One region of the Paenarthrobacter sp. TE3676 genome, then DNA from elsewhere that is predicted to be linked to it. Evidence: riboswitches for the same ligand, from Rfam matches in the RefSeq annotation. Region 1 holds a riboswitch; each other region holds the start of a gene.

Region 1 (3,480 bases):
GATCTCCCCGAGATCGTATTCAGCGGGCTCCTCCAGTTGCGAGTACGTGCAGCTCTCGGGGGTCCTGTCCGGCCGCCACCTACGGAACTGCGTGGTGTGCCGGAACCTGTCGCCTTCCATGTAGTCGTACTTCACTTCGATCACGAGTTCGGGGCGCAGGGGCACGAACGAGAAATCCTTGCCCCCGCTCCACCGGCTTTGCGCGCCGGGCATGCGTGAACCCCCGGCAGCTTCGTCCTGGTTGGCCCACTCACCCCAGGGATGCTCGCTGAGTTCGACTTGATACGGCTCAAGCTCGGCCACCAGGGCCTCCCTCCGGGCCATGGGGAACGATGCCACCACTCCCACGTGATGCAGGCGGCCAGTGTCATCGTGGAGGCCGAGCAGCATCGAGCCAACAACCTTCGCGGTCTTGTGCCAGCGGAATCCGGCCACCACACAATCCGCCGTGCGCTCGTGTTTGGTTTTGAACATCACGCGCTTGTTGGGTTGATAGGCCCCGGTCAACGGCTTGGACAGCACCCCGTCCAGTCCCGCGCCTTCCAACTGCACGAACCATTCCTGCGCCCGCTCGAGATCCGTCACTGCGGGGGTCACATAGACAGGCGGCTCGGCCTTGGCGAGCGCACGCTCCAGGATGGCGCGGCGCTCGGAGAACGGCTTGTCCATGAGGTTCTCGTCGCCCAGCGCCAGGATGTCGAACGCAATCATGGAAGCCGGAGTCTTCTCGGCGAGCATCCTCACGCGGCTGTCGGCGGGATGGATCCTTTGCTGGAGTACCTCGAACTCGAGCCTCTTGCCCTCGATCAGGACGATCTCGCCGTCGATCACGCATTTGTCCGGCAGGTTCTTCCTGAGAGCCTCCACCACTTCGGGGAAGTAGCGGGTCATTGGCTTCTCGTTGCGGCTGCCCAGGATGATCTCGTCGCCATCCTTGAAGACGATGGTCCGGAATCCGTCCCACTTGGGTTCGTAGTGCCCAATATCGGGGATGGCCGGAACGGATTTGGCGAGCATGGGCGAGACGGGTGGCATCACAGGCAGGTCCATAGACAATGTCTACCTGCCGGTGCACCGCGAAGCTAGTGTTAGGCCATGGATATCTTGCTCGTGTTGGCGGCAGTGCTCGGATTCCCGGCCCTGCTGGCCGGCGTTTGGTACTGGTCATCGCGCCGGAGCAGCCAGGGCAAAGTCCGGCGTGGAGCCACCGGCGGAATGCTTGGAGTCGTGGAGGAAGTCTTCCGCCCGGAAACTCATCAAGCCGTGCAGATCCAGAAGATCCAGCATGAGTTGCCGGCTCCCTCACCGGCACCGAAGCCTAAGTCATAGAAACCCCTCGGTTGGGCAGGCCTACCGCCCGTTACATTAATGTGACTTTACTTTCCGGCTCATGTACCGTCGTAGAGCGACCCGTATGTCCGCTGGGCCGCTTCCGGATTGACGCCGAGCTCTGCCGCAATCCGGGATCCGCCAGACCCGCGGCAGAGGCGGGGGACCCACAGTTCCCGGGCTTGGTATCCAAGTCCTCGGGGTGAAGCCGCTTAGGCGGCCGGACGGCCTCGTCCGAACCCGACAGCTAACCTCGAAGGCGTTGAGAGGCAACCACCATGTCCCCAACCATGGATCAGCCGCGCCGCGCCCAGACTGAAGGCGAGCGCACCAAGCCAACCGGACGCCGTCGGGCCCAATCCAGCGGATTCCCCACCGGAAACCCAGATGACACTGGCGCCACTAACACTGAAGCTGCTGTTACAGGCACGGTTAACACAGGCACGACGCCGGAACCCGCCACTGCGGCCATGCCCACCACGGTGGCGCCTGCCACTCGTGCGGAAATTCGTGCAGCCGAGCGGGAGCGTGCAGCCCTTGCCGTGATTGCGCCTGAGGCCTCGGCCCCACAGCCGGCGCCCGAACCGTCCGAGCAGGCGGAACCCATGACTGCCGCGATACCTACGGGGCAGCCAGCGGCACGGAGGTCGACCCCACCGGGACCCCCTACCGCGGCAATCCCCATTGTGACCCCGGCAAGTGCGCCCCCTGCCAGCGCACCCCCTGCTGGCGTGGAGCCGGATCCTCAGGAGCTGAGCGCCCAGGAGCCCGCAACCGCAGCAATTCCAGTGGTGCAGGCTTCAACGCCGGAACCTGCCACGACGGCCATTCCGGTAGTGCCTTCCCGCGAAGAATCCACGAGCACCCCCGAAGCCGCCGAGTCACCGAGCAACGACTCGCCCCGCACCGAGTCCCTGCAAACCGAGTCACCTCGGGGTAAGTCTCAGGCGCAGCTTGCTGCCGCGGCAACGGCGTCGGCAGCACTGGCAAGCCGCAAGGATGTTCGCCGGCAGGCTGCCGCACCCGCTGCGGCACCCTCCGCGGCCAGGCCCAGCGTGGGGTCCACCTCATCCTTCGGCCGCGAACCCCACGCCGCCCTTCGGAAAGCAGCGTCGGTCAAGCACATGAGCCAGCGCATGGCCGTGGTTGCAGGTGCGCTTGGACTAGTACTGACGGCCGGGACTTTGGGGCAAGCCCTTGAGCTTCCGTTCTTCGGCCAGGAAACTCCTGCGCATGAAGCCAGCGGTGCCGACAGGAATTCGGGCTCCGCAGCCCCTGCGCCCAGTGCCTCGTATTCCACGGCTTCCGCACCATCAGCGTCGTCGCCATCAGCCTCTTCACTTGCCACAGCGTCCTCGGAGGCCGGCCAGCCCGCGACATTAGCCGAGGCACCCACGGCCGGGTCGTCGTCGCCGGCTCCGACCCCGAAGGTGTCCCTTGCCAACCCGGTTTGGGTTCCATCGGCTGTCCCCTCCTCAGTCCCGGCCGTCCCTGGGGTGATAAGCCCAGCCCCCACCCAGCCAGCTCCCGCGCCGAGCGAGGTGCCGTCGGACACGGTAACCACACCGCCCACGACTCCGACGCCCACAACCTCACCAACCCCGACGGTCACACCAACACCGACGCCGACGCCCACACCAACGGAAACTGCAACCCCGACGTCCAAGCCCCGGCCGAGCAAGCCGCAGGCCGCCTCGGCTCCCCAGCCCAGCGAATCTGCGCTTCAAGACATCCTGGACGCAGCCCAGAAGGTCCTCGGTTGAGCACCCGCCTGCCCCGTACCTCCACTCACGCGGGGTGGCATAGCCGGTACTGCAGCAGCAGCCGGACTGCCGCTTTCCGTCGCCGGATGGGACGTTGGAGCTGCCAGCGTTTGCGGCGCTCGTAGGCTCAGATCCGCGGCCGCCCGGCCCAGCGCCGAGCCTTCAGGGCCGCATGTAACTCGAGCCGGATCGCGCCACTCAACGGATCAGCACCGATGAGTTGGCGGATCCGGCCGAGCCGGTTGTAGATGCTGCTCCGGTGGAGGTGAAGTTTGGCGGCGACGTCCTGCACCGAGCCGTCATTGTCATAGAGCAGTTCCAGGACAGGCAGGAGTTCGCCGTTTTTGTCCTGGTCCTCAAGGGCCTGAAAATGCACCGATCCTGTGTC
Region 2 (3,480 bases), on a different contig from region 1:
CTCCTGTTGATAACGAATTTATTACCAAGAGCCTTAATCCCCTATAGTTATCTACTAGCGCTGATACCAAAGCGTTACCTGATCCGGAGCCGAGCTCTGCCAGCGGATCAGGTGTGCCACCCACCACTGGCAGAGGCGGGGGAACCACAAGCGGCTGTCTAAAGAAGCAGCCTTGGGGTGAAGTCCGCAGCAGAAGTGCCCACGTATGCAAGTCCCTCTTGGGATACCTGTGTGCCGTGAGCGCCTCGTGCGGACCGGGTCTTTGTACTCTCTGACCCGAATCCGACAGCTAACTTCGCAGGCTTTTGAGAGAGGAACAGAGTTTGACATCGCAGAACGTCAGGGGTCGCCGCCGCGCGTCCGGCCCCGCTGCTGAGCTGCGGCCAGCCACCGTCGTAACGGAGATCCGGCCTCGCGACACCGAGCGTCAGGTGCGCCGCCGTAAGAGCCCGCTGCGCCAGGTTGCCGACTTCGCCGCTGCCAGCGGCGTCGGGCAGAAGGCCGGTGTTGCGCTTGCCGCCACCGGACTTGCCCTGACTGTCGGTCTGCCGGCCACGAGTCCCGTCATGGCCACTTCGGAATCAGGCCAGACTGAGTCTGCCCTCGCCGTCGCCGCCCCCGCTGGCAGCCAGCCCGAGGTTTCCGCCGCCGCGTCAGCCAAGATCGACTTCAGCCGCGCCGCCGTCGCCACTTCTGCCGACCCCGATGGGAAGCTGAAGCAGCTGCTCAGCGCGCAGTCGACTGAGAGCATCCAGCGGGCCTCGTCCGTTGGCAGCATGGCCAGCCCCCTGGACACGCTCACCACGGCATCCCCTTTTGGTTACCGCATCAGCCCCCTCACGGGTGGCGCAGGTGACTTCCACCGTGGCCAGGACTTCGTTGCCCAGTGCGGCACGGCTGTGCATGCAGCGGCCACCGGCAAGGTTACGTTCGCCGGATGGCACGAGTACGGCGGAGGCAACCGCGTTGTCGTTGACCACGGCAATGGCCTCGAGACCACGTACAACCACCTGTCGTCCTTCACCGTCCAGGTAGGCCAGACCGTAAACCGCGGCGACACCGTCGCCCTGAGCGGCACCACGGGCGCTTCCACCGGCTGCCACCTCCACTTCGAGGTCCAGGTCAACGGTGAAGTTGTAGACCCCATGGGCTGGCTCTAAGCCAGTTGATGGTTGCCTCTCGCATTCGCGGGACGCCCCGTGACCTGAATGTGACATTCGCTTTCAAGTGTTGTAGCGTACAGAGCGCATCGGCTTTTTAGGGGGCCGGTGCACTTGAGTGGATTGCCTAGCTCTGCCACCGCTCAAGGTCCGTTCGCATAAATCGTCTGGCAGGGGCGGGGGAACCACTTCTGGCCTTCGAAAGAAGGCCTTGGGGTTAAGTCGCAAAAGCTTCCTTGGAAGCAGCGCGGCCGGATGACTCCCATCCGAATCCGACAGCTCACCTCGCAGGCATTGGGAGAGGCTACCTACGTGTCATCACGCACTACCCCTGCGCGCCATCGCGCCCAAACGGTTCGCACGAACCCGTTGAACACTCTTTCCAAGGCTGTTTCCTCCAACGCAGGTACCGTGGGCCGTCAGGCCGCCGTCCTGGCAGCAGCCTCAGGCCTCGTCCTCACCGTCGGCTTGCCGGCACAAGCAACAGACACCGACGTTTCCAAGTCGGAGGCCTCCAGCACCCAACAGCTGGTTGCTACCGCGGTGATTACCGCAGAACCGACAGCCACCGTTTCCTTCGAGAGCCCCACCGTGGCCACCCTGGAAGCCCCCAAGGTAGTACAGCGCGCAGCGCAGGTTACCGAGCGCGCAGCGGCCACCAGCGAAGAAACAGCGGAAGCAGTTACAGCAAAGTCTTCCGAGGCCAAGGATTCGGCCTCCAGTGCAGCTGCCTCCGGTCTCGCCGCCATTGCCTACACCGGCATCGGCTCTCCTTACGTTTGGGGCGGAACCACACCCAACGGTTGGGATTGCTCCGGCTTCACCCAGTGGGTCTACGCACAGGCCGGAATCAGCATCCCCCGCGTCAACGCCTGGACGGCCATGACGCCCACCAGCACTCCTGCTCCCGGCGACCTCGTCATGCAGAACGGCGGAGCCCACGTAGGCATCTACGTCGGCAACGGCATGATGATCAGCGCTTTGAACCCCGGCCAGGGAACGCTGCTGCACTCTGTAGCGTCCACCGGCACCTCCTCGTTCTACACCCTCCGCTAGAAAAATCCGGTTCGGGGTCGGCCGGCGTTCCCCACATGCTGGCCAACCCACTACCCGCGTGCACCCCAACTGCATGCGGATACGAAAAGAGAAAATCATGACCAGTGCAAACAAGGTTGCACGGCACCGCGCTGAGGCCCCCAAGACCAGCTCGCTTGCCGTCATCGCCAAGGCCGTCAGCAACAACGCCGGTGGCGTTGGCCGCCAGGCAGCAGTTATTGCCGCAGCTTCAGGCCTGGTCCTGACCAGTGGCATCGCAGCCAACGCTGCCGATACCAACGTGGATCGCGAATCGACGTCCACGTCCACTCTTGACGTGCAGTCGGTAGTCCAGGCCACCATCGCCGCGGACTCCACTGTGGCCATCTCCTACGAGCGCCCCGTGGTCACAACGGTGGAAGCCCCGGCTCCCGTGGTGGTCGAGGAAGCTCCGGCCAAGGTTGAAGCCAAGGTCGAAAACAACGAGGCAACCGCGGTTACCGCCAACGCAGCTCCGGCAGCCAATGCAACCGTTGCTGTCAGCAACGCGACCCCCGCTCCCGCAGCTCCCGCCGCATCCAGCGGCCTCGGTGCCGCTATCGCTGCTGCAGCTTACGCCCAGCTCGGTGTCACCCAGGACTGCACCATGCTTGTGACCAACTCCCTGGCCGCCGTGGGTATCAACTTCCACGACTGGCCCGCTGGCTACCTCTCCCTGGGCCGCACCGTGAGTGCAGCTGAAGCCCAGCCCGGCGACCTCGCCTACTACGCCAACGGCGGTTTGGCCGGACAGGCCCACATCGCTGTATACGTCGGCAACGGCCAAGCAGTTCACGGTGGATGGAACGGATCCACCACGGCACTGTTCAGCGCCAACGTGGGCTCCGGCCCGGTCTTCATCCGCGTCAACGGCTGATCCACATCGCGTAAGAGCACCCCGCTGGCTTTGGCCGGGCGGGGTGTTCTGCTTTAACCCTTGCCGGCTCGTGGGATGCCCGTAGTAGTGGGCGTGCGGCCACCACCCACTTTGGTTCTGAAAGCCACCCGACCCGCCGCAAATCACGTGTGTCGGGGCGGTTCTGCCCCTCAAAGTAGGTGGTGGCGGCTCACAAAGGGGCCCTTTGATTTCCGCCACATCCCTTAACCGCGCATGAACTCTTACCGACACTGCACGCGAAACGACGGAAAAATTCGTTGATACGGCATATAAGTGCTTACCCTTATGTTGTCGATCCACAGCCCGTACATGCAGAGGGCAGCCGGCCCTCGTGCCCCTGACGGGTGC
Region 3 (3,480 bases), on a different contig from region 1:
AAAAGTTCGGTAGTGTTCGAGTCACCGAATGGCCGGCAAACGTGTCTCACACCACACACTCCGGCCATTTATTTGCGGCCGCTTGGGGAACTCGGACGCGATCCCACGCGATGCCGTAAGGCACACACGTCAAGGAGGAACCAAGCAGTGTCACTCACGCCTGATTCCGGCACGGAGCGCACCACCACCGTGGTCATCGGAGCCGGCCTGTCCGGCTTGGCAGTTGCCAGCGAGCTCAGCCGCTATGGCGTGGGCTCCATCGTCGTAGACGGGTTTGGTGCACTGTCCACCGCAGGGCCTTCCGTCCACACAGGCATGCTTCAACGCACCGAGGTGGCCGATCCTGCAGCCATGCAAGAACGCAACGAAATCCTCCGACACCTTCGGAACTACGCCGCCAACCACCAACTGGACGTTCGCAACACCACCCGTGCCGTCCGCCTTGATTTCCTGGGGTCAGACCCCTCCCGGCAGATCGGGTACGGATTGGCGGCCAGCATGACCACGGCCGGTCTCAGAACAGGCCTCCACGTATCCGGCCCCCTCGAATCCACTCCACGCCAGTGGGCAGTCCACACGGCCCACGGCGTCCTCTTGGCAGACCACGTAGTAGTCACACGCTGTGCCCAAAGCCAGTTGCGGCGCATGCTCGCCGAACTTGGGATAGCCGTTGGCCAGAACTTCGCGGCCGCCATGCGGGCGGTAGGGATGCACCTGGTGGGCGTTGGGGACCTCATCACCCCGTCTCCCAAGGAAGTGCTGCGGCAAGCCAAGGCAGTGGGCCAAGCCATCTCCTCAAAGGTTGCCCTGCCCGCAGGTCCGGGCGTCGCCCTCGCCTAGGGGCACTACACCTAGGGGCACTACGCCTAGGTGCCCCCACGGGCCCCGCCGCCCACGCGACTATCGACCCGCCGTCGAACGTTCCCCGCTGAACATTAATAAACAGAACTTAACGCCAAAGGCCGGTGCCTCCAAAGACAATAGTCTTTGAAGGCACCGGCCTTTGAACTGAAGCGTGAGGCTTTATGCGCCAGCGCGTACGTAGGTCAGGGGACCCGTTGCGGTCAACCAGCTGATCGGGTGGATACCCGTCTGGTTGCCGTTGATGCCACCGCTGATTGCCTGGCCGTTGCCGATGTAGATAGCAACGTGGCCGGACTGGACGATCATGTCACCGGGCTGGGGATCGCTAACGACCTTGCCGTAGTTCATGAACTGCATGGGACCGAGGTCGCCTACCGGGATGCCAGCGGAGCCGAGAGCCTTCTCGACCATGGCGGTGCAGTCCTGGAAGACGCCGATCTGTGCGTAAGCGGAGGCAACCATGGCTGCGTTGACGCCGCCAACGGCGGGAGCAGCAGCTACAGGAGCAGGGGCAGCCGGTGCGGCAGCAACAGGAGCAGCAACCGCAGCCTGGGCGGCGACGGGAGCTGTTGCAGCAGCAGTGGTGACGGCTGCCTTCTGGACCACAGGGGCCTCAACTACGGGAGCCGGCTTTTCGATGACCGGAGCTGCTACGGAAGCAACGGCCGGACGCTCGAAGTTGACGGTAGCCGTCGCCAGGGCGGTAACAACCTTGGTGGGTGCCTCTGAAACGGTCTCAGCGACCGTTGCGGGGCTGGAGTCGCGCTGAACCGGAGCCTCAGCTGCGTGAGCAGCAATGGAGCCGGTCAAAACGAGGCCCGAGGCTGCTGCGATAACAGCTGCCTGGCGGCCAGCGCCGGAAGCGTTGCTGGCTACTGCCTTCGAGATGGAGATGAACGGATTAGGACGTACGCTGTCCGCCTTACGACGGCCGCGAAGAATGCGTGAAGACATGAAAGAGCCTCTCCCGATGCCTGCGAGGTTAGCTGTCGGATTCGGATGGGAGTCACCCGGCCACTATCCCCCGCTGTTCAGCGGAAGCTTCGTGACTTCACCCCAAGGCACGCTCGAAAGCGGCCTAAATTGGGTTCCCCGTCTCTGCCGTAGGTTTGTCTGCGAACGGATTCCGGACTGCGGCAGAGCTAGGCAATCAGGCCGGAAGTGCCCGCTACGTGGAACAGGCACAGGTACTACCGTACGCGATGATTCCTCCGAAGTCACATTTAAGTAACGGGAAGTGGGCTTCTGGCGTGTCGCAGTGTCCGTTTCGAGATATTCGCAGGTACGTAGAAAACCGCGTTATTCCGCGGAAGTATCGCCATCAGGGCTGTTGGAAGCTGCAAGTTTCTTCCGTGCGGTAACAGCAAGGTAAATAACGAGACCCACAGCAACAACAGCCAGCCCGACAATGCTCCACGGGAAGGGTTGGGAGGCGTCAGCGGCAGGCTCGCTGCTGCCCGTTCCCGGCGCTGCGGTACCCGCCGTCGGTACTGCGGCTGACGGCGCCGACACCGACGGCGAGGCACCCACCGGGCCACTCGCCGTCGTCGTGCTTCCCGCGGCGGCCGTGAACGTGAAGGTGCCCTCAATGGGGTGGGAATCCGAGCTGACTACACGCCATACCACGGTGTATTCACCAGCTGGAGCGCCCTCGCGAAGCTTTTGTACAGCCTGACTATCAATGATTTCGACCGGACCGTCCGCCCAGTTCTCACCGCCGGACGTCACGGTGACGCCGGAACCAATCGCGAGCGGGCGGTTGTTGAACGTGATGGAGACCGACGCCGGGACTTCCGCCACGCTGGCACCGTTGGCTGGCGCGGTTGACTCGGCGACGTCGTGCGCGGACGCCGGAGCCGCGGAAAACAGCAAGGCGGACGCGAAAGCAAGGGCAGCGACGACGGCGGCCAGAAGCGGGCGGATGGTACGCATGGGGCGGTTTCTCCTAGTGTTGGCTTCCTTACAGACTAGGCGAATGGTTCAAAGGGCCCACACCGGACAACATAGGATTTGAGAGCAAACTCCCCTCGATCCCCGGAGACCTTCATGCTCAAACAAGGTTCTGCAATCGACCGCTACTTCAAAATCTCCGAACGTGGATCCACGTATTCGCGGGAAATCCGTGGCGGCTTCGCGACCTTCTTCGCCATGAGCTACATCGTGGTGCTGAACCCGCTGATCCTCTCCGGACCCGACTCGAGTGGCGCGTCGCTGGGCTTCACGGCCGTGGCAGCCACCACGGCGTTCGTTGCCGGCATCTTGACCATCCTCATGGGCGCGTGGGCCAAACATCCGTTTGCCGTGGCCACAGGCTTGGGCGTCAACGCCTTCGTGGCAGTCACTGTGGCTTCCCATCCCGGGTTGACTTGGCCGGACATGATGGGGCTCGTGGTGCTGTCCGGCATCACCATGCTCATCCTGGTGCTGACCGGTTTCCGAACAGCCGTGTTCAAGGCGGTTCCGGAGGCCCTGAAGACGGCAATCGTTGTGGGCATCGGCCTCTTCATCGCACTCATTGGCCTGGTCAACGCCGGTTTCGTCCGCCGCATCCCTGATGCCGCCGGCACCACCGTTCCGTTGGGCCTGGGCGTGGACGGAAAGCTCATGGGCTGGCCG
Region 4 (3,480 bases), on a different contig from region 1:
GCTTTGGCTGAAGGACTGTCCTCGATCCCTGGCGTGGAGGTGCTCAACGACGTCGTGTTCACGCAGGTCTCGGTGAGTTTCGGAAGCGATGACCGTACGCACCGGATCACCCAGCGGCTCATGGCCGAGGGCGCGGTCTGGATGTCCGGTTCTTCGTGGCGTGGCCGCGAGATCTTACGGATTTCGGTGAGCAATTGGACTACGGACGCCGGGGATGTCGCCGCGTCCATTGCAGCCGTGCGGGGTGCGGTGGAGGCCGAACCGGAGGCATAGCGTTCTTCGGCGCCGCACCTGTGAAACGGCAAAAACCGCGCCCGTTCCCGCCGTTCGCTCCAGTGGGTACTGGTGCGAACGGCGGCAACGGGCGCGGCAATCAAGCAGTCTGGCTTAGTACCAGTTGTTGGCCAAGTGGAAGCCCAGAGCGGCGGACGGGGATCCGTAACGCTCCTTGATGTAGTTCAGGCCCCACTTGATCTGGGTCTGGTAGTTGGTTTCCCAGTCAGCACCAACGGTAGCCATCTTGGAAGCAGGCAGGGACTGGACGATGCCGTAGGCGCCGCTGGAAGCGTTCATCGCCGTGGTCTTCCAGTTCGATTCCTTCTCCCACAGCGTGTTCAGGGCAGTCATCTCGCCCGGGCCCCAGCCGTAGTTGCCAAGGATGCTCAGTGCGTACGCCTTGGCAGCAGCGGGGTCGTCCACGGCCTTGGGGGCAGCAGCAGCAGCTGCGGCTTCCGCGGCGGCGGCGGCAGCAGCGGCGTCGGCGGCTTGCTTGGCAGCAGCGTCAGCAGCAGCCTTCTCAGCTGCGGCCTGGGCGGCAGCCTGGTCTGCGGCAGCCTTTTCGGCGGCGGCCTGCGCGGCTGCGGCCTGGTCTGCGGCAGCCTTTTCGGCGGCAGCCTTGTCAGCAGCTGCCTTTTCCGCGGCGGCCCTGTCGGCTGCGCCCTTTTCGGCGGCAGCATCCAGGGAAGCGGAGATCTCGGCCGACTTGTTCGTGTTGACCTGCGCACTGGACTGGGTTCCGGCTACGCGGCTGGCCTCGGGGAGGGTCAGTGCGGCATTGGCGGCGGTTCCGAGCGATGCAACGCCCAGTGCAGCTGCCACGACACCGGCTACGACGGACATGCGGTGGCCGGACTTACCCTGGCGGGCTGCGTTCTTGAGGACGGACTGCGACTTGGTGTGCGGTGCGTTGTGTTCGTCGCGGCGACGCGCGGAAGGGCGCGTCTGATCGTTAAATTCAGACATGTGATTACCTCTCAGCGCCTGCGGAGTTAGCTGTCGGGTTCGGATGAGGTCATCCGGCCGCGCATCATGCTGCGGCTTCACCCCAAGGGCCGGCCAAAAAGGCCTGGGCCCGGAGACTCTGGGTCCCCCGTCTCTGCCTCGGAGAAAGAACGGACTCCGGGAAGTGGCAGAGCTCGGCGCATCCCGGATGTGGGCCTGCTAGGGACGACCCACCCTTTCGACGGTACAGGAGGATTCCACAGAAGTCACATTTAGGTAACAGAGATCACGACGCCGGTGAGTCGCCTTGCCCGATTCGTTATAGGCCTTCGATGCTGACGGCGGGGAGTCGGAGGGCGAATTCCGTGCGACCCGGCCGCGAGGTCACTTCCACGCTACCGCCATGCGCTGAAACGATGGCCTCCACAATGGACAAGCCGAGTCCGGAGGTGCCCTCAGAGCCCGATCTTGCGGCATCAGCGCGGGCAAACCGGGAGAAGATCCTGCCTTGGAAATCTTTCGGAATTCCGGGGCCGTTATCCGTCACTGTCACCACGGCACTGCCATCGGCGGAGAGTATGACGCCTGTGACCACGGTGGTACCGGGATCCGTATGCTTGCGGGCATTGGACAACAAATTGCCCAGCACCTGATGAAGTTGGGTGGCATCGCCGCGCACAGTGATGGGCTCATCAGGGAGCTGGAGCTGCCAGATGTGATCCGGCGCCATGACTTTCTCGTCACTGACCGTTTCGATCACGAGCTGTGTCAGGTCCACGTCCTCAACTTTGACGGGCTGTCCCTCGTCCAACCGCGCCAGTAGAAGAAGGTCCTCCACCAAGGTGGTCATGCGTTCGGACTGGCTTTGGACACGCGCCAGCGACTTCCGGCCATCCTCGGTGAAGTTCTCCGTCATCCTTAGCAGCTCGGTGTAGCCCCGGATGGCGGTCAGGGGAGTCCGTAGTTCGTGCGAGGCATCGGCCACGAACTGGCGCACCTTGGTTTCGCTTTCCTGCCGTGCTTCCAGCGCGCTCGAAACGTTGTTCAGCATCTGGTTCAAGGCATAGCCGACGCTGCCCACTTCCGTTCCGGGGTGGGATGCCGACGGCGGTACGCGCACCGCAAGTGCCACCTCGCCGGCGTCGAGAGGCAGGCGCGAAACCTTCGTGGCCACCGCGGAGAGCTGCTCAAGCGGACGCATGGTCCGACGGATGATGACCGTTCCCACGAGCCCGATCACCACCAGCCCAGCCAGCGAGACCAGCACCATGGTCCACACCAGCGAGGCTTCTGCGCTCTGCTTGTCCTCCAGCGGCAGGCCCGTCACAATCACGTCGCCATAAGTGGTTTCGACTGCCACTAGCCGGTAATCGCCGTTGGACAGCGATCGGTCCACGGGTTGGTTGTCCGTGGGCAGCGACACCAGGACCTGCTCATCGTCTGCTGAGAGTGAGACGCGGTGACCTTGGGCGTCGATCAAACCCGAGCTTCGCACGGTGGAGCCGTCGATCCTCGCGTTGAGCGTGCCCGCCGCCTGCCCGCGCGCCTCCAATGGATCCGGCCTGCCGGGGGATGACGGAAAGTTCGACGGCGGCCTGCCGAAGTCATTCGCGCGGCTGGACGCCTGCTCCAACTGCCTGTCGAGCTGCCTGTTGAAGACCATGTCCATGGACGCGTAGCTGACCACCCCCACAGCAGCGCAAATGGCGATCAATAGTGCCATGGCCACCAGGACCAAGCGTGTACGCAGGTGCCAGGTGGAGGGATTGAGCCAACTGAGCTGAGTCTGTCCGGCCGACACTCCGGACTTCCTGGCCATTCGCGAGAGGGTGCCCAAGGGCTAGTCCGCAGGCTTGATGACGTAGCCGGCACCCCGGATGGTATGGATCATCGGGGGATGGCCGGCTTCGATCTTCTTGCGCAGATAAGAGATGTAGAGCTCCACGATGTTGGCCTGGCCGCCGAAGTCGTAATCCCACACACGGTCCAGGATCTGGGCTTTGCTGACAACTCGTTTGGGGTTCTCCATGAGGTACCGCAGTAGCTCGAACTGGGTGGCGGTGAGCGGAATATCCTGGCCGCCGCGGGTTACTTCCCGGGTATCTACGTTGAGCGTGAGGTCGCCGACCACCAGCTCGGCGGTGTCCATGGCAGCTACGCCCGAGCGCTGGACCAGGCGGTGGAGGCGCAGGAGGACTTCTTCCATACTGAAGGGTTTAGTGACGTAGTCGTCCCCGCCTGCTGCGAGTCCGACAATGC

The links. A riboswitch is a leader RNA that binds a small molecule or an ion and turns the genes downstream of it on or off. The one in region 1 is predicted to bind cyclic di-AMP.
Region 2: another riboswitch for cyclic di-AMP. It lies ahead of ACZ881_RS14505 (C40 family peptidase); the one in region 1 lies ahead of ACZ881_RS19790 (hypothetical protein).
Region 3: another riboswitch for cyclic di-AMP. It lies ahead of ACZ881_RS06215 (NlpC/P60 family protein); the one in region 1 lies ahead of ACZ881_RS19790 (hypothetical protein).
Region 4: another riboswitch for cyclic di-AMP. It lies ahead of ACZ881_RS04255 (aggregation-promoting factor C-terminal-like domain-containing protein); the one in region 1 lies ahead of ACZ881_RS19790 (hypothetical protein).

Annotation. Positions count from the first base shown of each region.
Region 1 is NZ_JBWBQU010000009.1:98,374-101,853, reverse strand. It holds gene ACZ881_RS19800 (ATP-dependent DNA ligase) at 1-1,050, opposite strand, end outside; gene ACZ881_RS19795 (hypothetical protein) at 1,096-1,329, shown strand; cyclic di-AMP (ydaO/yuaA leader) riboswitch at 1,459-1,605, shown strand; gene ACZ881_RS19790 (hypothetical protein) at 1,608-3,092, shown strand; gene ACZ881_RS19785 (PucR family transcriptional regulator) at 3,220-3,480, opposite strand, start outside.
Region 2 is NZ_JBWBQU010000005.1:372,620-376,099, reverse strand. It holds cyclic di-AMP (ydaO/yuaA leader) riboswitch at 105-319, shown strand; gene ACZ881_RS14510 (M23 family metallopeptidase) at 324-1,160, shown strand; cyclic di-AMP (ydaO/yuaA leader) riboswitch at 1,306-1,468, shown strand; gene ACZ881_RS14505 (C40 family peptidase) at 1,473-2,216, shown strand; gene ACZ881_RS14500 (NlpC/P60 family protein) at 2,314-3,111, shown strand.
Region 3 is NZ_JBWBQU010000002.1:495,089-498,568, forward strand. It holds gene ACZ881_RS06210 (FAD-binding protein) at 148-840, shown strand; gene ACZ881_RS06215 (NlpC/P60 family protein) at 1,024-1,818, opposite strand; cyclic di-AMP (ydaO/yuaA leader) riboswitch at 1,822-1,989, opposite strand; gene ACZ881_RS06220 (copper resistance CopC family protein) at 2,164-2,796, opposite strand; gene ACZ881_RS06225 (NCS2 family permease) at 2,911-3,480, shown strand, end outside.
Region 4 is NZ_JBWBQU010000002.1:88,192-91,671, reverse strand. It holds gene ACZ881_RS04260 (pyridoxal phosphate-dependent decarboxylase family protein) at 1-273, shown strand, start outside; gene ACZ881_RS04255 (aggregation-promoting factor C-terminal-like domain-containing protein) at 388-1,242, opposite strand; cyclic di-AMP (ydaO/yuaA leader) riboswitch at 1,246-1,407, opposite strand; gene ACZ881_RS04250 (sensor histidine kinase) at 1,541-3,040, opposite strand; gene ACZ881_RS04245 (response regulator transcription factor) at 3,062-3,480, opposite strand, start outside.